Regions from separate parts of the Glutamicibacter nicotianae genome, predicted to be linked through region 3. Evidence: riboswitches for the same ligand, from Rfam matches in the RefSeq annotation. Region 3 holds a riboswitch; each other region holds the start of a gene.

Region 1 (6,955 bases), 1.9 Mb from region 3:
CCGGTGCCATCGGGGCGTCGTAACGCACGTCGTAGTACTTTTGCGGGAAACCCCAGAAGTCGTAGACCAGCTCATTCTTCTGACGGGTGGCGCTCAGTGTCACGGGCGCATTTTCCCAGTGCGCGGAAATCATCAGAATATCTTTGGGCTTCTCGAAAGCGCCCGACCATTCGGCTAGTTCGCCGGTCCAGCGCTGGTCGTCGGCCAATGGAGGCGCACCATGGCTAAGGAACAAGACGGGAGGTGTGTCGGATCGCTGAGTCATGATTCAAAGTTAGCAATCGTTAGTTGAAGCGTCAAGTTTTATTTTTCGGCCCCGCTACTGGCATTGTTACTGAATCCATGATCGCCCCCAGAAGAACGACAATCGCAGACGATTTTGCCGACCTCGTCTTTTCCGGGCACTGAATGACGTTCAGCTAGTGTGTCCCTTTTTTCACGCTTCGGATTAGTACGGCTACGGAGTCCAATATCAGACTTATTGGCCCTTGAACTTTAGAATGGTTTCTATGCAAGAAGAAGAATTGATGCAGACGGTCGAAGAAGAATTCACCGCCATCTTATTGCGTGCCCGCCAAATGCTGATCCGTCGTGCCAAGATCATCCATCCGGATCTGCAGGACCCGGGGTACCGCTTGCTTGCAGTGGTCATCCGTGATGAGGCGCAGCAGCAGGGGGCGCTCGCAGAGAAGCTGCGCTTGGACAAGGCAACCATTTCGCGCCTCGTGCAGCACCTTGAGTCCTTGGACCTCGTCACTCGTACCCAGGATCCTGCCGATGGCCGGGCCCAGCTGGTCTCGGCAACAGATATTGCCAAGGAAAAATGGCGTTCGAGCGGCAACACGTTGCGTGAGGAACTGCGCCGCCAGCTCAAGGAATGGGAAGTATCCGAACTGAAGAACTTCGGAGATCTCCTGCATCGCCTCAACCACAGCTTTGACGAGATACTCTAATGCCCCACAAGCAACTGAAGCCTTGGAAACCATCTGGTTTCCAAGGCTTCAGCTTTTTGTACATCAATCCATCAATGCCAAGAAATCATCGGCATTAAGCGCAGCGCTCTGTGCTCCCTCGGCGGTGTCGCCCAAGACATCGTTGAACAGCTGAGTCTTCTTGGCCTGCAGCGCGAGCACCTTGGATTCGATGGTGTCCTTGGCTACCAAACGGTACACATAGACGGGCCGGGTCTGACCGATGCGATGAGCACGGTCAATCGCCTGTGCTTCGGCCTGGGGGTTCCACCACGGGTCAAGCAGGATGCAATAGTCCGCTGAGGTGAGGTTGATGCCGAATCCACCGGACTTCAGCGAGATGAAGAAGACCGGGAAATTGCCTTCGCTGAAGCCGTCAATCAGTTCCTTGCGCTTGGGGCCGCTGGTGGCCCCATCAAGGTAACCGTGCTCAATGCCCAGCTCCTCGGCGACGTCGCGTGCCTTGGACAGGAAGCTGGTGAATTGGCTGAAGACCAGGATCTTGTGTCCTTCGGAAACCGCATCCCCCATGAGCTCGCGCAGCATTTCCAGCTTCGCGCTGGGCGCATTGCCTTCGCCTACCAGCGAGGGATCCAAAGCCAGCTGACGCAGCAAGGTCAGCGACTGGAGAATCTGGAACCGATTCGAATCAACATCGCCAACCAGGCCCAGCACTTCTTGCCGCACGCGCTGGAAGCGGCGGTCATAGGCTTTCCGGTGCCCTGGCTCCAGCTCGACTTCCAGGACCTGTTCGGTCTTTGCCGGCAGCTCGGGAACGACCTGTTCCTTAGTGCGGCGCAGCACGAACGGTCGCAGACGGTTCTTCAAGCGTTCCATCCGTTCCTGGTCCCCGTCGGCGATTGGCTTCTGGTAGTTGTCCTTGAAGGACTTCGCACCACCCAGCAGGCCAGGTGCGGCAAGCGAGACCAACGCCCACAGTTCCGTGAGGTTGTTCTCCATGGGCGTGCCCGTGACCACGAATTTGCACGGCACCGGCAGCTGCCGGGCCTGCTTGTAGCCCTTGGACGCGTGGTTCTTCAGCTGCTGGGCCTCGTCCATGATCATCACGTTGAATCCAGCGGCCTCAAAATCCTCATAGGCCAAGCGGAAGATCGTATAGCTGGTCACCACCAGCTGCGCATCACCGATCTGCGCAGCCAAATCCTGGCCGCTCTTCCTTGCCGTAGAGGTAATGCCGGTGACGCTCATCTGCGGGGCAAAACGCTGAGCCTCATTGATCCAGTTACCCACCACCGAAGTAGGGGCAAGCACCAGGAACTTCTGGCCGGGATCTTCAACGCGTGCCTGTTCCAGGCAGGCCAGCAGCTGCACGGTTTTGCCCAGGCCCATGTCATCGGCGAGGACCCCGCCCAGGCCATGGGAGCGCAAGAAGTCCAGCCAGGACAGCCCATGGCGCTGGTAGGGGCGCAACTGCGCATTGAAGGTATCCGAGAGCTCAACAGGCTTCATCTCTTCGCCGCTTTGCAAAGCCTTCATGGTCTGCAGCCACTGGTTGTGCTGGGCTTCGATAATTCCCAGATCCACCAGTTCCTGCCACCAGTCGATGCTCAACTTGTGGATGCGAATCGTATCGCCCTGCACCGTGCCCAGCTCCCCCGCTTCGGAAATCAGCTGGCGCAGCTGGGCAAAGTCCGCACCATCAATCGGGATCACCGTCAGGTCATCGAGGATGAGGTATTCATCTTGCTTGGTCAGTGCTTCGAGCAACAGCGCGAACGGCACCTTGATCTCGCCCAGGAGCACTTCCACGGACAGGTCGAACCAGTCACCCGTGCTTTCACCCGCTTCGACGCTGACGGTGGCCGGGGCATCGCTGATCCGGTATTTGGGCAGCCGATTCTGCTCCTCGATAATGACATCGGGATGCTCTTCCAGCAGCGGCAGTGCGTGGACCAGGAAGTCGATGGACTCAGAGGTGCTGAATTCCTTCGGAGGGAAAATCCCTGATGAGGTCAGTTGCCCCAGCGAGCCCAGCTCGCCGAGCTTGTCCTGCACCGAAGCGGCAATTTCCCTTTCCACGGCATGCTGGCGAGGCCCCTTAGATGAGTACTCCCAGGAATAGCGCACGGTCAGCGGGGCTTGGATGCTCTCCAAGGACAGCTTGAGGCTGGGGCGCGCGGGAACCGGGATGCGGTAGCTGCCATTTTCGCTCTTCAGCGGCGCCATCACGCGCAATCGGTCCAGATGCTGGGTCTCGAATAGATCGATGGCTCCATCCGGAATGATGTGCGCACCGGATTCGATGAAGGCCGCCAGTTCTTTCGTGACAGGTTCAGCGAACTGCGCCAATCCGAGTTCCTTGGCCTTCGGCAAGGGGCTGGAGGCGTAGGCCAGCAGGGTCGGTGGCGTACCGATCGGCAAGAGGTGGTGGTGCTCTTCGCGCGGCCCGCGCAGCTTGCCTTCCATGCGCAGGCCCTGTTCAGTGCGTCGCACATCCACGTGGGCCATGGCTGGTTGCGCACTGAATTCCACCGGGAGCTTGGCAGCGGAACCGCCGTTGACGATCTGCACTCCGGCGTCGCGCAGGGCCTCGAAGGCATCCAGCAGGTCTTGGCCAGGCAGATCCATCAGCGAGATCCAGTCCTTGGGATCCCATGAATGCCGGTAGGTGTTCTGTTCCACGTGTTCGCGCAACCGGTCCAGTTCAACGACCGCTCGGCGCTGCTTCTTGGAGAAGCGCTCATCGAAGGCGACGTTGCGCCAGCTGACTCCGGTCTGGACCCAAGGGCTCTTGGTGCCCCGGCGGGCCGGCCGCGCCTGCAAGGTCAGCGCGTCCGCGCCTCCGTAGCGGGGTTCGCTGACCACTTTAAGGATCAATCCCAGCGGTTCCTCGTCAACCAGTTGCTCATCTGGGATTGCTGGAAGCAGACGGTCAAGGGTTCGTTCCCACTGCGGCTTGCTGTTGCGTTTCCATGCGAAAGGGTCCGCGCCGGAGTCGGAGACGAAGAAGCCCTGGTCCTCTTCGGTGGTGACTTCAATGAGCAAGGCGGCGACATCCTCGCAGGATTGAACGCCCGGATGCTTGCTGCAGAAGCTGGTGAAGCTGATATTGCCGCGGTTGATTTGCAGTTCGGCCATCACCGATTCGCGCAGCACCATTGCGGAAATGCGGGAAAATCCCGGCTTCACGTCCCGGTGGACAATCTCCACTTTTCCGGAATCGCAGAGGAACTGGCCCAGGTTGTATTCGGATTCGGTCACCAAGGTCTGGGCCGCAGAAAGTGTCAGCTGGAATTCCATACTCGCCGTTCATTGTTCGTGCAGTGGGTGCCCGAGAGCTCGATTCCATCTTAGCGAGCAGCCAGACAAGTTGCCCGATGACGAAAAGTTACCCCTGCCCTTTACGCGCTGGCACCTCGGCCGATAGAAAAGAAGCACAGAATCACGAGTTCCGCTCTTTGAGCCCTGGCTGAGTGGACGGCAACCCTCCTGCGTCATTGTGCGGGGTGCCCCAGGTGAAGATTCGACGCATCTTGAACGCCAAGTTGCGTAAGCGATGGCGCCCCTTGCGCCAGAAAGGGGATCAATTCCTCATGTCTAATGCAGCATCTACCCTGACCGTGTCCGAAGACCGCGCACAGCGCCTGCAGGAAGCGGGCAAGGGCTGGGGCGAACGCATCTCGGCGGCCCCGCAAAGCGCCAAATTGACCTTTACCGTTCAGGGCGAGGGTTTCGATTCGGTAGCCAGCAACATTGTCTCCGGGAAGCACACTTTCCAGGTCGACGAGCCAGCTGCCCTGGGTGGCAATGATGTCGCGGCAAGCCCGGTGGAATATGCGCTCGGCGCGCTGATCTCCTGCCAGGTTGTGGTCTACCGCTTGTACGCGCAGAACCTCGGCATCCAGGTGGACGAGGTGAAGATCCAGGCAAACGGCCACCTCGATGTCCGTGGCCTCTTCGGCATCGACAAGTCCATCCGCCCGGGCTTCTCATCGGTAGAACTGGATATCCAGATCTCCGGCCCCGAATCGGCCGAACGCTATGAAGAACTGCGCCAGGCAGTGGATGCCCACTGCCCGGTACTGGACCTGTTCGCCAACCCGGTACCGGTGACAACCGCGGTGAGCATCGCCAGCTAGCAAATACGGCAATGGCGCCCCGGGGCCGGATCGGAAAATTTCCGAACCGTTATGCGGGGCGCCATGCGCATGCTGAATTCTTGCTTATCCTTACCGCGTCTGCGAGTAGAACCAGTTGATGTGCTCTTCGAGCAGCTGGGCTGCCCGTTCGCGCTGATTCGTCGCAAAGGCGTGGTGGATGGCCTTGTGCTGGCGGCGCAGCACGCGCACCACCGGCTGCCAGGCCTCGTCACTGGGGACCGAGTCGGAGACGTAGTCGCTGATCGAGTTGCGCAGCGATTCCATCATCGATTCCACCACCGAATTTCCTGCCATGGATGCCAGGCGCACATGGAACTCGGCATCTATGCGGTGGAAGGCTTCGCGCGAAAGCTGCGGATCATCCATGCGCATGATCAGCACCGCGGTGCGGTCGATGACCTGCTGGGCGTAAACCGGGTCGCGGGGGTTCATTTGCGCGGCCCAGGTTTCCAGCAGGATGCGCGACTCGACGATCTCGCGGACGTTGATGCCCTTGGCCGCCAAGTGCAGCCGCAAGGCCTGCGAAATGCCGGCCGAGGGGTTGGAGATGATCACCGCTCCGGAGTTGGGCCCGGAGCCGGTAGACGTCTTGATAATGCCCATCACATCAAGGATGCGGATGGCATCGCGGACCGAAGCCCGCGAAATCCCATGCCGCTCCGCGAGCGCACGCTCGCCGGGAAGCTGGTCCCCTACGGATAGCTTCTCTGTACGCAGATCTTCTTCAATTGCCTGGAGAACGATCTGGTACGCACGCGGAGCTGGATTCATTGACATCGGATCTATTTTAGCCGGTCAGGGCTACGGCAGCATCCAGGACAGTACCGGGGTGGACTGCAGGTAAACCAAGCAGCACAGCACCAGCAGCATGCCTACGGACCAACCGGCAACCTTCTTCAGGATCACCGATTCCTGGCCTTCCATCTTCACCGAGGTGGCGGCGATGGCCAGGTTCTGCGGCGAGATCAGCTTGCCGACCACGCCGCCGGAGGTGTTGGCGGCAACCAGCAGGTTCGGATCGATGCCTGCATTGATGCCGGCGGTCTGCTGCAGCTTGGCGAACAGCGCGTTGGCCGAGGTGTCGGAGCCGGTCACCGCGGTGCCGATCCAGCCCAGGATTGGCGAGAGGAAGGCGAAGAACGCGCCGGTTCCCGCCAGCCAGGTGCCAACGGTGATGGTCTGGCCGGACAGGTTCATCACGTAGGCCAAGCCCAGAACCGACAGGATGGTCAGTGCCGCGAAGCGCATGTTGTAGATGGTCTTGCCGATTTCGGCAGCGCCCTCGGCGAAGGTCATCTTGTATTCGCCGTTGCCGTCGTTCTTCGAGTAGACCAGGGCCACGATCAGGCCGGTGATCAGCAGCAGGGTGCCCGGGGAGGACAGCCACTGGAAGTTGTAGATGGTGGAGGTGACCGCTTCGCCTTCGGCGTTCAGGATCTTGCCATCCAGGCCCGGCCAGCCGAACTTGATGTCGGTGCTTGCCAGCCATGCAGGAATGTCCACGCCCAGCTTCCACAGCTTGGCAACGCCGAAGATGACGATAACCAGCAGGTACGGGAACAAAGCCATCCAGGTGTTGCCCATGTGCAGCTTGGTGTTGTCCTCATGGGGAACTGCTGCGGCTTCAGCGGTCAGTACGCGCTGGCGAGCCTCATCGGCACCCTTCGGGGTCCAGAAGCGAAGCAGGATGACGGCTGCGGCCAGGCCAACCAGCGACGCGACGATATCGGTCAGCTCGTAGGAGAAGTAGGTCGAGCACAGCCACTGCGCGACACCGAAGGAAATGCCGATGGTCAGGGTTGCTGGCAGGGTCTGGCGCATACCGCGCCAGCCGTCGAGGATCAGTACCAGGATCGATGGCAC
Region 2 (6,955 bases), 230 kb from region 3:
CTCGTGAACATCCGTGGCGCGCAGCAGGTCCCTCACGTGTTCCTTGATCCCATAGATCACTCCAAGTTCGGGATCCGTTTCAAGGATCAATTTGAGGCGTTCCACTTGCTTGATCGACAGGTTCTCCAGATTGCAGGTCAATAATTTGCGGTACTTGTAAGCCGGTTCTGTGCTCCTGCCTCGACGCTCGTGCACCTCGTGCGAGCGGCGCCGGCGCACTTGGGTGATCATCAGGTTCGCCCGGGCAATCACATGGAAATGATCCACGCTGATCTTCGCCTTGGGCAAGGTGTCCCGCACCGCCTTGCGGAACTCTGAAGACTTGTCGATCGCCACGACCTGCACCCGCTGACGCCAATACCTTGGCCGGGCCTTCAACCATCTCTTCACCGCCGCACCGCGGCTGCCATCCACGATATCCAGGATCTTCCCCGTATCCAGGTCGGTGAACACGATGGACCACGGCTCGATCCGCACCACTTTCCCAGTCCGGCCGCGCGCGGAGCGGACCTTGCGGAAACGGTGCTCGTCGATGCCCAGGCGCCGGATGAACATCCGGTCCACGTTCCCGACCAGCTCACCGACGATGTTCAGCCGGGCCATGACCGTTGGCCATGAAACGGAGTGCGCGGCAGCGACCCGGGAGACCGCGCGCAGCTCGCAACGCATCTCGTCCACCAGTTGCTGGGAGAGCCTGGCGGTGATCCTGGCCCGGAACGGCAGCTGCTCGGTGGTTTCCACGAAGGACCGCCGTTCGCAAGCCTGCTCTTGGCAGGCCATGCGCCGCTTGCGGACCAGGACTTGCAGGTCGTGACCGCCGGCTGGCAGGTCTTTGACCCGGTGTACCGGCCTGGCCTGGATCCTGGTGGTCAGCACCCCGCAGGAAGGGCAGGCAGCTTCGGTCGCTATGGGTTCGACAAGTACTTGTCGCCCGGAAGATTCGTGGGTCGCGGCGATGACGCGGTAGTCGGTGAGGTTCAACAGAATCGACGCAGCATCGATTCCACCGGTATCCTTGAACACGGCTCGTAGTTCCTTGCAGATGAATTTGTTTTAGTCGACATCCATCTTCGCAGAGGACTGCGAGCCTTACTTATTTTGGGGTCACCACGCTAAAAATCGAAGAGCCACTTTAGCGATGACCTGGTCTGGTGTGTGTCTGCGTGCCATTGTTTCCGTGATTCCTCCTGTGTCCATTGTCGGACACGAGTACTCACATAGTCACTGGACTACTTTTCGGGGACCCAACCAGGTTGGCTGGTACAACTCCCAGCGCCTGCATTCGGCACTCGGGTACAGGTCGCCGGCGGATGTTCATCAACAGTGGATGGGAAGGCCTGGCACGCTCGCGGAAGCCGCGTAGGAAAAACAAGAAAAGGAGCCTCTACCAAACCCGGGGCTTGACACGGTCGATGTTGGAGGCCGGTGGTTCAGGCCCGGTTTACACTCTGAATTGTGAAGAGCCTGAAAAGGTCATCCTTGATTTCGGTGGAATAGAAGCTCGACACTCCTATTATCCCAAGTCCGGATCACTTCTTCGTTTTAATGACTGTTAATGACGCGCCTGCCATGAAACCACCGGGCTAATGCGCATCCAAGCTGTGAACTATAAGAGATGTTGCGCCGGTCAGCACTTTGGTCGCCGAGGACAGCGCAGAAATTGAGAAGACGAGCAATGGCGGATCAACGCTGATCGAGGCCACGGACGTTGCCGTGAGAGCAACCGGTCCGTCGCCGGCATCGGCGGTTATCAGGCTGACGCCACCGGGGTGCCCGCGGAAGATCGCTTTGAAGTCATCCGCGGGCAACGATGGTGTCGCCGATTCTGTCACTTCAGACGCGGGCACCAACAAGCTCCTCGCGCAGGATGCCAGCCCCTGCGCTGAGCGCACTGAGCTTGGCCAAGGCCACATCGCGGCGGAACGGGGCCATGCCGCAGTTGGTGCTGGCAATCAGCTTGTCCGCATCGACATATTCGAGAGCTTTGCGCAGGGTCTGCGCCACTTCCTCGGGAGTTTCCACAGCGTCATTGGCCACGTCGATGGCTCCAAGCATCACTCGCTTGCCGCGCACCATTTCGACGACCTCCAGCGGGACATTCGAGTGGTGGGATTCCAGCGAAACGGTATCGATGGAGGAAGCCTGCAACAGCGGGAAGGACTTCTCGTAGTGGCGCCACTGGGCACCGAGAGTCGCTTTCCAGTCATTATTCGCCTTGATGCCGTAGCCAAAGCAGATGTGGACCACGGTCTCGGCTTTGAGCCCCTCGCAGGCGCGCTCCAGGGAAGCGATGCCCCAGTCGGCCACCTCATCAAAAAAGACGTTGAAGGCAGGCTCGTCGAACTGGATGATATCCACTCCGGCGGCCTCGAGCTCGCGGGCTTCCTGGTTCAGGATGGTCGCGAATTCCCACGCCAGCTTTTCCCGGCTGCGGTAGTGAGCATCGTACAAGGTGTCCACCATGGTCATCGGGCCAGGTAACGTCCACTTGATCTGCTTGTCGGTGCAGGAACGCAGGAACTTTGCGTCCTGAACGAATACCGGCTTTTCACGTTCAACGGCACCGACGACGGTAGGCACGCTCGCGTCGTAACGGTTGCGGATGCGCACCGTCTCACGCTTTTCAAAATCAACACCGCTCAGGTGCTCAATGAACGTGGTGACAAAATGCTGGCGCGACTGCTCGCCATCGGCAATGATGTCGATGCCGCGCTGGGCCTGTTCGAGGACCGCAGCGCGCATGGCGTCATGCTTGCCTTCGCGCAATTGCTCGCCTTCAAGCTTCCAAGGGGACCAAAGCTTTTCAGGTTCGGCAAGCCATGAAGGCTTGGGCAGGCTACCGACAATCGACGTGGGGATAAGCGGGGAAGTCATGAGTTATCTTTCGGAATCTTAGGCGACGGGTGCCGGGCAGGAAGCGGACCACTGATCGAGCAGTTGGCGATTCGGGATGATGAAATGCTCTTCGGTGAACTTGCCTTGGATCTTGCCCAACTGAGTTCGTTCTTCGCGGTCATAAAAGACGCGAGTGGGGGAGAAATCTTCGGCGCCAAGGCTCGGGTGGTACACAGCCGGTGCCGCCGAATTGGCGTTGTAGATCTCCGGGCGGTAGATCTTCTGGAACGTCTCCATGGTGCTGATCAGGCTGATCAACTGCAGATTCGTGTAATCGTTGAGCAGGTCGCCGCGGAAGTAGAAAGCCAGCGGGGCAACAGCGCCTGGTGGCATGAAGTAGCGCACGCTCAAACCCATTTTTCCGAAGTACGCGTCGGTCAAGGAATTTTCATCCTGCTGGTATTCCAAACCAAGCACTGGATGGCTGTTGCCGGTGCGGAAATAGGTCTTGGAAGTCGAGACGCTGATGCAGACCACCGGCAGCTGGGCAAAACGCTCACGGTACGCCTGTGAGTTCAAGAAATGCTGGAAGAGCTGCCCATGGAGATCGCCAAAATCCTCCGGAAGCACCGGGGCTCCGCTGTCATTACACGATGCTGGGAGCACCACGCTGAAGTCGTAATCGCGGACATAGGAAGAAAAATTATTGCCGACCATGCCCTGGGACCGGGTACCCGTGAGTTTATCCACGATCGTGGTTTCAAGCACTTCTAAAAGAGGAAATTCCTGATCGGTATTATTGGCAGAAAAATGTACATTTGCGGAAATGATTTCCAATTCCAGTGTATAGCGGTCACCTTGGGGATTGTCCCAGTGAGCCAGGGAATTGAAACGGCGGTTGATCATCGTCAGGGCATTGCGAAGGTTCTCTTCGCGACGCTCTCCGCGCGCCAAATTGGCGAAGTTTGTCGTGGTTCGAGAATTCGCAGAAGGGGAGTAATTCTCGTCGAATCTTGTGGTGCTAATGCTGAAATTTAATGCGTCTGCCATGATGGCCAATCTGTATTTGGGAGGCCTGGACAGGCCGAGGGGAAGTCGTTGCGTCAATCATGCAGGGTGATTCTTGATATCAGGTAACTCGATATAACTATGGATTCATATAGACTCAAACTATGGTTCAGGTTTCGAATGGATTGACGCTCCAGCAGCTGCGCTACTTTGTGGCGGTCGCCTCCGAGGGGTCGATCTCGGCTGCCGCCGACCTCATCTACGTCGCGCAGCCCAGCATGTCGGCGGCGATGAAGGAACTCGAATCCCGGGTGGGACGCACCTTGCTGATGCGCTCGGCCAGGGGAGTGACGCTCACTGCTGAAGGCGCAGAATTCCTCGGCTACGCCCGGCAGGTGCTCGAGCAGGTGGAGCTTCTTGAGCACCGCTACCTCGGCCGCCCCGCCGCGCGGCGGCTGCTGGGCGTCTCCACCCAGCACTACTCCTTTGCGGTGGATGCCTTTGTCCGGATGGTCCAGGCCAGCGGGGCCGAGGAGTACCAGTTTTCGCTCCGCGAGACGCGCACCGAGGAAATTATCGAGGACGTGCGAACCCTGCGCAGCGATATCGGGATCCTCTACCGCAACGACTTCAACCGGAAAGTCATCGACAAGCTGCTGCGCGAATCCCGCCTGGTGTTCCACCCGCTGTTCCTCGCCGACCCGCACATCTTCGTATCGCGCAGCAACCCGCTGGCCACCCGTGACCAGGTCACCCTCGAAGACCTCGAAAACCTGCCTCGGCTGACCTTCGATCAAGGCGCGAACAACTCGTTCTACTTCGCCGAGGAAGTGCTCTCCACACGCTCCAGCCAGCGGGAAATCCAAGTCTCGGACCGTGCGACCATCTTCAACCTGATGATCGGCCTGGGCGGGTACACGATCTCCACCGGCATCATCAGCGACGAGCTGGATCCATCCATCGTTGCCATCCCGCTGGACATCGATGAGCGCATCGAGATCGGCTGGATCGATCACGCCGCGATCCCGCTCACCGACCAGGCTCAGCGCTACCTGCAAGAAGTCCGCGCAGTGGTGGCCAGCTTCGGGGTGGAAGTGCTCGGCTGAGCCGCCAACAGCGTAACTCTCGGTCATCGAGTGCCGCTCCATCGTCATAAACTTCCAGAAAAACCTTGAAAGTCTCGGGGTTTTTCTCATTTTGGTGCGTCATAAAGTGGCGCCAGCCACCGCGTCATCATGACAAGTGCACGACATATGAAGCTTGGCGGCCTTGTATGAAGCCGGCCGCCCGATAGCGCTTGCACCCCTCGCAGCCCATGGCCAACCATGGAAGAACAACAAACCATCAAGAGCGACTAAGAGATCTGGCTCGTTGACGTCGCAGCAACCATCGGGAAACCGAAAGGTGCTAATGCCAGGAACGATGGAGCAGTTCCGAACGCGTTTTCGCGCTGTGCTTCGTGCCGCCGCACGATGCCAATCGGTGCACTCCCTCGCAGAGAATCGAGGAGGAGCTATGAGCCAAGGAACCGACGCGGTCCACGCAGGATACCGCCCGAGCGGAGACTTCCGCCCGATGCTGCCGCCACTGCACAATTCCGCAGCCTACCAATTCCAGTCGCATGCCGAAGCGATCGAGAAGTTCGCGCTGCGCCAGGCCGGCTTCACCTACTCGCGCACCGGTAACCCGACCGTGTCCATCCTCGAGCAGCGCGTCGCTGCCCTGGAAGGCGGGGCCCACGCGGTGGCCACCGCCACCGGGCAGGCTGCCGTGGCCCTGTCCCTGCTGGCCCTGGCCCAGGGACCTAAGCACATTGTGGCTTCCTCCTCGCTCTACGGCGGCACCGTGGACCTGTTCATCGACACCTTCGCCGACTTCGGGATCCGCGTCAGCTTTGTCGACCAGGCTGATCCTGCCGCCTGGGAAGCTGCCATCGAGTCGGACACCCGGGCGTTCTTCTTCGAATCCGTTTCCAATCCGCTGTGCACCGTGGCCGATATCCCGGCCATTGCGGCCATCGCGCACGAGCGCAACATCCCGGTGGTGGTGGACAACACCCTGGCCACCCCGCTGAACGTGCGCCCGCTGGAACTCGGAGCGGACATCGTGGTGCACTCGGCCACCAAGGGACTGGCCGGGCACGGCTCGGTGCTCGGCGGGATAGTGGTGGATTCGGGAACCTTCGACTTCTCCGATTCCTCCCGCTGGCCGCAGATTGCCGCCCCGCGCGAGCGGCTGAATGGCACTTCGCTGCTTGAACGCCACGGGCCGGCGGCCTACGCGATGCTGGTTCGTTCCAAGTTCCTGCACGATCTGGGCCCGACCCTCGCACCGGCCAGCGCCCAAGGCATCCTCGCCGGAATCGAGACCCTGCCGGTGCGCGCCGCCCACGTGCAGCGCAGCGTCACCAGGCTGATCGACGCGCTTGCCGAGTATCCGGGCATTGCCGCCATCCACCACCCTGCGCTGCCCGAGCACCCCAGCCACGAGCTGGCCCGGGCGCTGGCGCCGAAGGGCACCGGCTGCGTGCTGGCCATCGAGCTGGCCCACCCATCCCTGGTTTCCCCGGTCATCGACGGGCTTAAGCTGATCAGCCTGGCCGCGAATGTGGGAGATACCCGCACCATGGTGGCCCACCCGGCCACCATGACGCACTGCCGGCTCTCCGAAGCGCAGCTGGCAGCCGCCGGGCTGAACGCCTCCACCCTGCGCCTGTCGGTGGGACTGGAAGACCCGGCCGACCTGCTGGTGGATATCACCCGATCGCTGGATCTCGCGCTGGCCGCGACCACCGCCGACACCAAGGAAGTGAGCTTCGCATGAGCGGCTTCAACACCCTGGCCGTGCACGCCGGCCAGCACAAGGACCCGCACACCGGTGCGGTGATCCCGCCGATCTACCAGACCAGCACCTTCATCCAGGACGGCATCAACGTGCTGCGCGCTGGGCACGAGTACTCGCGCGGCTCCAACCCGACCCGCAACGGCTTCGAATCCCAGCTCGCCGCGCTGGAAGGCGGGGCCGCCGGGTTCTCCTTCGCCTCGGGCATCGCCGCCGAAGACGCGCTGCTGCGCGCAGTGCTGGAACCGGGCGACCACATCGTGCTGGGCGC
Region 3 (6,955 bases):
GGCATCTGTTCGGTCGCCGCTGGCGTGCGCGCCATGCGAATCACCGCCTGCGGATTGCCAATGACCACCTTGTGGAATTGTCCGCCTTCATTCACGGCCGCATCTTCCCACGAAAGATCGGGGCAGAGCTGGCGGGCGATTTGCAGTTCTCCACTGGTGGCAGGACGACTCATTCGTACCCTTCTCGTTCAGCTCGCTGGTGGTCTCACCTTCAGGCTATCGCAGGTTTGCCACGTGGCTACTCAGTACGCGCACAGCCAGATCGGCCTATGATCGAGAACGTGAACGCTGAACAAATTGAGCCGACGGCAACCCGCAGAACCCTCAGGTTCGAGATCATTTTGGTTCTCGCCCTGTCCTTGGGGCAGAGCGCGGTCTACTCGCTGCTGAGCTTTGCGGATAAAGTCACCAGGGCACCGTTGCGTGATCAGACGACATCGCTGAACAACCCGCTGAGCACACGCGAGTTCTTTGATTTCACCTACCAGCTTCTGGACATTGTCTTCGCGCTGGTGCCCGTGGTGCTGGCACTCTATCTGATGAAGCGCACGACCGGCCGAACCATCCGTGACATCGGCTTCGACATGCGACGTCCGGGCAAGGACACGATGCTCGGGGCGGGGCTGTTCCTGGCCATGGGCATCGGGACGCTGGGCGTCTATGCTGCCGGACGGGCACTGGGCGTCACCACAGCACTGTCAGCAGCCAATCTCGGTGATTATTGGTGGAGCGTCCCCGTGCTGCTGCTGTCGGCTGTACGCCATGCAGTGCTCGAAGAAGTGCTGATGCTCGGCTTCCTGTTCACCTATGCCAAGAAGCTGAAGCTGGGACTGTGGAGCACCATTATCGGTTCTGCAGTGCTCCGCGGCAGTTACCACCTCTACCAGGGCGTGGGGCCGATGATCGGCAATATGCTCATGGGCATCGTCTTCGGCTGGGTGTACCAGAAGTACGGCCGGGTGATGCCGCTGGTCATCGCCCACTTCCTGCTCGATGCTATCGGCTTCGTCGGCTACGCGCTGGTTGGGCCTGCCATCGGAATCGGCCAGTAGTGCCCGAAGGCCTGCGCCAGCGACTGAAACGCCATTAACGAAAAAGGTAGGTGGGGACGCCATTGTCCCCGCCTACCTGCGTTCGTTTCCGAGTTTCCTACAGCACCACGGTGCCGGACTCGGTTTCAAAGGTTACCGACATGATGCCCGGAGTGCCATTCGGAGCTTCATATTGCATGGTGACAGCTCCCAAATTGACGTTCTGCGGCTGGCCGAGCCAATCCAGCACCCGTTCGCGCGAACCGGCGATGGCTATCTCGCTGATGGCACCAACCGGTTCAAGCGACTTGGACGGATGCAGATCCTCAGTACCGTCATCCCATGAGATCAGGTATGGGCACTGCGGGTCGGCGATCAGGCCCTTGATGCCAATTTGCTGCCAGGTCAGTTCGCGGCCATCAGGGAACTTGCGGTTGCCAGGCACTGACTTGCGGCCCAGGCGGTCTTCGGCGCTGGATAGATCCTCCACCGAGACGCACCAGCCCATCCAGCCACCGCCGAGTTCCGAGCGGGCGCGAACGGCCTGGCCGAAGGGAGCCTTGTCGCTGGCCGGGTGGTTCAGCACCTCGACTACTTCCAAGTACTGGCCGTGCTTGAGCGGGAAGATGACATTGCGTGTTCCGAATCGTGGATGCACGCCACCCTTGACGAACTCCAAGCCGAGCGACTCGGAGATTCTTTGCGCGGTTGGCATCAGCCCATCAGGGCCGCATGCATAACTTACGTGATCTAGCCTCATCATGTGCCCATCATGGCAACATGTGATGGCAGTCTCTACTTAGGCAACCCTAAGCGGGGTGAATGTTATCGAATAGTCTGCGGAAAAGTCCTCAAAAATACGGAATATGACCGATTGAGTCCAATGCCGGTCCACTACGTTGCAATGATCTTCGGTTTTCGGGCAAACTGATAGCAGGTCATGAGTCCCAGTAACAAGCCCCGGCTTACTGGGCGGCAACCCTCCAACCGCGGTGGGGTGCCCCGGGTGAAGACCTGGCCCTTGAATGCACAAGGCATCAAGGACAAGCGCGGGTTACCCCCTGGAAGTCGTTTCGATATGGTGCTTCCTGTCGGTGTCTTTTCAGCGGCGTACCCCCATAGTCATGAAACGCTATTTGGAGGAAACCATGAGCAACAACTGGTCATTTGAAACCCGTCAGATCCATTCCGGCCAGACCCCGGATCCGACGACCGGAGCGCGAGCTCTCCCGATTTTCCAAACCACTTCCTTTGTCTTCCCGAGCGCCGAGAGTGCCGCTGCCCGTTTCGCGTTGCAGGAACTGGAACCGATCTACACCCGTATCGGCAACCCGACCACCGACGCCGTGGAAACCCGCATCGCTGATCTGGAAGGCGGCGTTGGTGCGCTGCTGCTGTCCTCGGGACAGGCCGCCACCACTTTCGCCATCCTGAACCTGGCCGAAGCCGGCGACCATCTGGTAGCCAGCCCGAGCCTGTACGGCGGAACCCAGAACCTGCTCAAGCACACGCTCAAGCGCTTGGGCATCGAAGTCAGCTTCGTCTCCGACCCGGACAACCTGGACGAATGGCGTGCCGCGGTGCGCCCGAACACCAAGGCCTTTTTCGGCGAAACTATCTCCAATCCTCGGCAGGACGTGCTGGATATCGTGGGCATCTCGGAGATCGCCCACGAAGCCGGCGTGCCGCTGCTGGTGGACAACACCCTGGCCACGCCATACCTGATCCGCCCCATCGAGTGGGGCGCCGATATCGTGATCCATTCGGCCACCAAGTTCCTTGGCGGCCACGGCAATGCCATCGCCGGGGTCATCGTGGACTCGGGCAACTTCGACTTCGCCAAGGACGCCGAACGCTTCCCGGGATTCAACACCCCGGACGAGTCCTACAACGGCCTGGTCTTCGCCCGCGACCTGGGCGTCAACGGCATCCTCGGCGCGAATCTGGCCTACATCCTCAAGGCACGCGTGCAGCTGCTGCGCGATCTGGGTTCATCAGTGGCGCCGTTCAACGCGTTCTTGATCGCCCAAGGCCTGGAAACCCTGTCGCTGCGCATTGAGCGCCACGGCCAGAACGCAGTGGAAGTTGCCAACTGGCTCGAAGCCCGCGAGGAAGTGCAGAAGGTCGCCTACGCCGGACTGCAGTCCTCTCCGTGGCATGAGCGCGCGCAGAAGTACAGCGATCACGGCGCTGGCTCGATCATCGCCTTCGAGCTGGAGGGCGGCGCGGAAGCCGGACAGGCTTTCGTGGACGCACTGGTCTTGCACTCCAACGTCGCGAACATCGGCGACGTGCGCTCGCTGGTCATCCATCCGGCCTCCACCACCCACGCCCAGCTCTCCGAAGCGGAGCAGATTGCCGCCGGTGTGAGCCCGGGACTGGTGCGGCTGAGCGTCGGGCTGGAAAACATCAAGGACATCCTGGCCGATCTTGAGCTGGGCTTCGAAGCTGTTGCGGCCCTTGAAAACAAGGAATTGCAGGAAACCCTCTAGGCATGTCATCCATTGTGACTACTGAAGATACTCTGCGCGCCGAAGAGCTCGCTGGCGGACAAGACGGCATTTTGCGCCGTAGCTCCGTGGGGGAGTACCACTTTGAATTCGGTGGATACGTTCCCGACGTGGTGCTGGCCTACGAGACGTGGGGGAAGCTAGCAGCTGATGGCTCCAACGCGGTGCTGGTGATGCATGCACTCACCGGTGACGCCCACGTCGCGCAAGGCGATTCGCACAGCGCCGGCTGGTGGGAAGGCTTCGTTGGCCCCGGCGCCACGGTTGACACCAATGAGTACTTTGTCGTGTCCATCAACATGGTGGGTGGTTGCAATGGATCCACCGGCCCCTCGTCCTTGGACGAGCAGGGCCTGCCCTACGGCTCCAGATTCCCTTTCGTCACCATCAAGGACTCGGTGCGCCTCGAAGCGCGGCTGGCCAAGCAGCTGGGAATCGAATCCTGGCATGCGGTCATCGGCGGTTCGATGGGCGGTGCCCGCGCGCTGGAATACGCTGTCGAGTTCCCCGAGCAGGTCAAGAACCTGATCGTGATGGCCTCTAGCGCCCAGGCGACTGCCGAGCAAATTGCCTTTGCGCAGGTGCAAACCCAATCCATCCGCTTGGATCCGCACTTCTGCAATGGCGATTACTACGGCAACGATGCCCGTCCTGACGCCGGTCTCGGCCTGGCTCGCCGCCTGGCCCACATCACCTACCGTTCCGAGGCCGAGCTGGAAACCCGTTTCTCGCGCAATCCGCAGGATGGCGAGAAGCCGACGGGCCAGCTGGACGGGCCGCGCGGGCGATACCAGGTGGAAAGCTACCTCGACCATCAGGCCAGCAAGCTGGTGAATCGTTTCGACGCGAACAGCTATCTGGTGCTGACCGAGGCGCTGATGAGCCACGATGTTGCTCGTGGCCATGAATCCCTGGAGGCCGCCCTGGCGCGCCTGGAGAAGGTCAACGTGGTGGTTGCCGCGGTTACCACCGACCGCTTGTACTTCCCCGAGCAGTCGGTGAAGCTGGCCTCGTCGCTGGCCAAGCCGAAGCCGGTGCACTACATCGATTCGCCCATTGGCCATGACGGATTCTTGACCGATGCGACGCAGCTGGATGGGGCGCTTCGGACCTTGGTCTTCGGAGACTAGAATCTGGGCGAAGTTTGGCAAGCCTTTGAAGACTGAAGCGGTTCCGCCAGTAATCGGCGGAACCGCTTCAGTCATTCTTGCTACTTGGCGCTGTCGCCGGCACCGAGCGAGTCGTTGGGCTTGGCATCTGCGAACGGCGTAGCCGAAGGCCGTTTCGGGGTGATGCCGTCACCGGAGGACTGGTGGCGCAGACGGCGCAGCACCCAGGGCGCCAGATGCTCGCGGGCCCACTGCAGATCCTCCTTGCGTGCTTCGCGCCAGCTGCGCTCATCCACGACCGGAACGATGTCGGTATCCAGCTGATGCGGGACGTTCAGCGAGTCTAGTGCCATGGCGGCAATGCGCTGGTGGCCGATGGGGGAGAAGTGCAGGCGGTCAGGCGCCCACATCTGGGACTGGTGCAATTCCTGCAATGCCCACATGTCGGCAACGATGGCGTCATGCCGGGCAGCGACGGTGCGCACGTTCTCGTTGTAGATCGCCACCTTGCCGCGGATGCTTCCAAGGACCGGGGTATCGCGGATATCGGGCCCGGTGAAGAGCAGGAGCGTGGCACCGGTTGCGGTGAGCTTGGCTACCGCGTCGTCGAGGATGTCGGCAATCTTGTCTGGATCGCCGCCCGGGCGCAGCACGTCGTTGCCGCCCGCGCACAGCGAGATCAGATCCGGCTTCAGATCGATGCAGGGATCGAGCTGTTCGGCAACGATCCGGCCGATGAGCCGGCCGCGGATGGCCAGATTGGCATAGGAGAAGTCCGGGACGGTGCGGCTGAGCTCTTGGGCCAAGCGGTCGGCCCAGCCTAAGTGCCGTCCTGCGCTCGATGGATCGGGGTCGCCGATGCCTTCGGTGAACGAGTCCCCGATGGCTACATAGCGGCGCCATGGGTGGAGCGGGGAGCCGGCGGTGTTTGACGGTTCAGAAGCAATATTGTTGGGCACGAATCCATTGTTACCAATGGGTAACTTCTAGTCAATCATTCCAGAGGATGATTCGGTGGGCACCACTCTACCCGCCCAGAGCATCCCTGCGTGCTTGCAGGTACTCGTCGCGGGTAATGACTCCACGCGAGTGCAGCGAGTCGAGTTCGGACAGCTTGTCTTCAATGGATTTCTTCGGCGCCAGCAAAGCTGAATTCGCCGCTCTGGCCATCAGGTCGGTTTCCATGGTCAACGGATCGAAGCCGGCGCTCTTGGCTTTGCGGAAGTTGCGCACAATGACGAAGATGATGAGTCCGGCAAAGGCGATGAAAAGCACGGAGAACAAGGGAAGGCTGAATGAAAACATCGTGTCGACGGTATCGAAGAGCGACGACGAGGTGCCGGGATCCAAATCGACGTCGCCGAGTTCAGCAAGATCCTCGGGTGCCAGTCCTGAAATTTCCTCGCTGTATTCGATTTCGCCCATGGTGCCATTGCCCTTTGCCGGTTGGAGCTTCTACCGGTGGGATCCCCAAGTCAGGTGGCCGTGAAGCAGTGAGTCCAGTTGAACACGAAAAGCGCTTGAATGCCTAAGATAATTTTGAAGTTTTATTATCTTGTTACATGCCATGCGGATTTATGGAGGAAGGGAAACTGATTTTCCATGCCGTTGGCAACCGCTCCACCGGCCCGCCCGTCGGCCACACGCAGGACTTTCACCTGCATCCTGGCGCTGCGGATCGCGATACCCGGGGAAACGATGGCAGGGCTTTGCGGAACCGCCGAATCGGCGCGGCGCTGTTCGATAGTCTTGGGGAACTATGACATACCAAGACCAGGCTCCCGTAGCCATCATCTCCCGCAACGACGAATCCCGTCTAGGAACTCCGCTGCTGGTGTTCCTGCATGGCTACGGCTCCAACGAGCAAGACCTCATGGGGCTCTCGCAGCACCTGCCCGAAGAATTCACCTACCTCTCCGTGCGCGCACCGCTGCCGGCAGGCCCGGGATACAGCTGGTTCCCGCTGACCCAGGAAATCGACTACTCCATCGAGTCGGTGGCCCGCAGTGTCGAAGCGCTGTGGGCACTGCTGGAACCGCTGTCCCAGCAGCACTCGTCGATCACCCTGCTCGGTTTCTCCCAGGGTATGGCCATGGCCACCTCGCTGGCCCGCTACCAGCGCGATGCCATTGAAGCAGTCGTGGGTCTCTCAGGCTTTGCCGTGGATCCCAAGACCTTGGACATCTTCGATGACGCGAAGCTGGCGGACAAGCCGCTGCCGATGTTCTGGGGCCGCGACGTGGCTGACCCGGTGATCACCCGGGACAAGATCGAATACACCTTGGGCTGGGTCCCGGGGCATACC

What was found. Region 3 has a riboswitch for S-adenosylmethionine ahead of JOE62_RS05870 (bifunctional o-acetylhomoserine/o-acetylserine sulfhydrylase). Riboswitches for the same ligand answer to the same signal wherever they lie in the genome.
Region 1: another riboswitch for S-adenosylmethionine. It lies ahead of JOE62_RS14950 (OsmC family protein); the one in region 3 lies ahead of JOE62_RS05870 (bifunctional o-acetylhomoserine/o-acetylserine sulfhydrylase).
Region 2: another riboswitch for S-adenosylmethionine. It lies ahead of JOE62_RS04840 (O-acetylhomoserine aminocarboxypropyltransferase/cysteine synthase family protein); the one in region 3 lies ahead of JOE62_RS05870 (bifunctional o-acetylhomoserine/o-acetylserine sulfhydrylase).

What each region holds. Positions count from the first base shown of each region.
Region 1 is NZ_JAFBCH010000001.1:3,127,363-3,134,317, forward strand. Features, by position in the region: gene JOE62_RS14935 (dioxygenase family protein) at 1-265, opposite strand, end outside; gene JOE62_RS14940 (MarR family winged helix-turn-helix transcriptional regulator) at 510-953, shown strand; gene JOE62_RS14945 (DEAD/DEAH box helicase) at 1,017-4,232, opposite strand; SAM riboswitch class IV at 4,373-4,494, shown strand; gene JOE62_RS14950 (OsmC family protein) at 4,526-5,071, shown strand; gene JOE62_RS14955 (FadR/GntR family transcriptional regulator) at 5,162-5,869, opposite strand; gene JOE62_RS14960 (lactate permease LctP family transporter) at 5,894-6,955, opposite strand, start outside.
Region 2 is NZ_JAFBCH010000001.1:963,886-970,840, forward strand. Features, by position in the region: gene JOE62_RS04815 (ISL3 family transposase) at 1-1,023, opposite strand, end outside; partial or broken gene JOE62_RS04820 (flavin reductase family protein) at 1,587-1,853, opposite strand; gene JOE62_RS04825 (methionine synthase) at 1,834-2,874, opposite strand; gene JOE62_RS04830 (DUF1852 domain-containing protein) at 2,893-3,885, opposite strand; gene JOE62_RS04835 (LysR family transcriptional regulator) at 4,008-4,949, shown strand; SAM riboswitch class I at 5,182-5,272, shown strand; gene JOE62_RS04840 (O-acetylhomoserine aminocarboxypropyltransferase/cysteine synthase family protein) at 5,359-6,666, shown strand; gene JOE62_RS04845 (cystathionine gamma-synthase) at 6,663-6,955, shown strand, end outside.
Region 3 is NZ_JAFBCH010000001.1:1,196,221-1,203,175, forward strand. Features, by position in the region: gene JOE62_RS05855 (phosphotransferase family protein) at 1-173, opposite strand, end outside; gene JOE62_RS05860 (CPBP family intramembrane glutamic endopeptidase) at 270-1,052, shown strand; gene JOE62_RS05865 (VOC family protein) at 1,150-1,794, opposite strand; SAM riboswitch class IV at 1,968-2,087, shown strand; gene JOE62_RS05870 (bifunctional o-acetylhomoserine/o-acetylserine sulfhydrylase) at 2,180-3,523, shown strand; gene metX (homoserine O-acetyltransferase MetX) at 3,526-4,671, shown strand; gene JOE62_RS05880 (GDSL-type esterase/lipase family protein) at 4,752-5,609, opposite strand; gene JOE62_RS05885 (SHOCT domain-containing protein) at 5,677-6,075, opposite strand; gene JOE62_RS05890 (alpha/beta hydrolase) at 6,410-6,955, shown strand, end outside.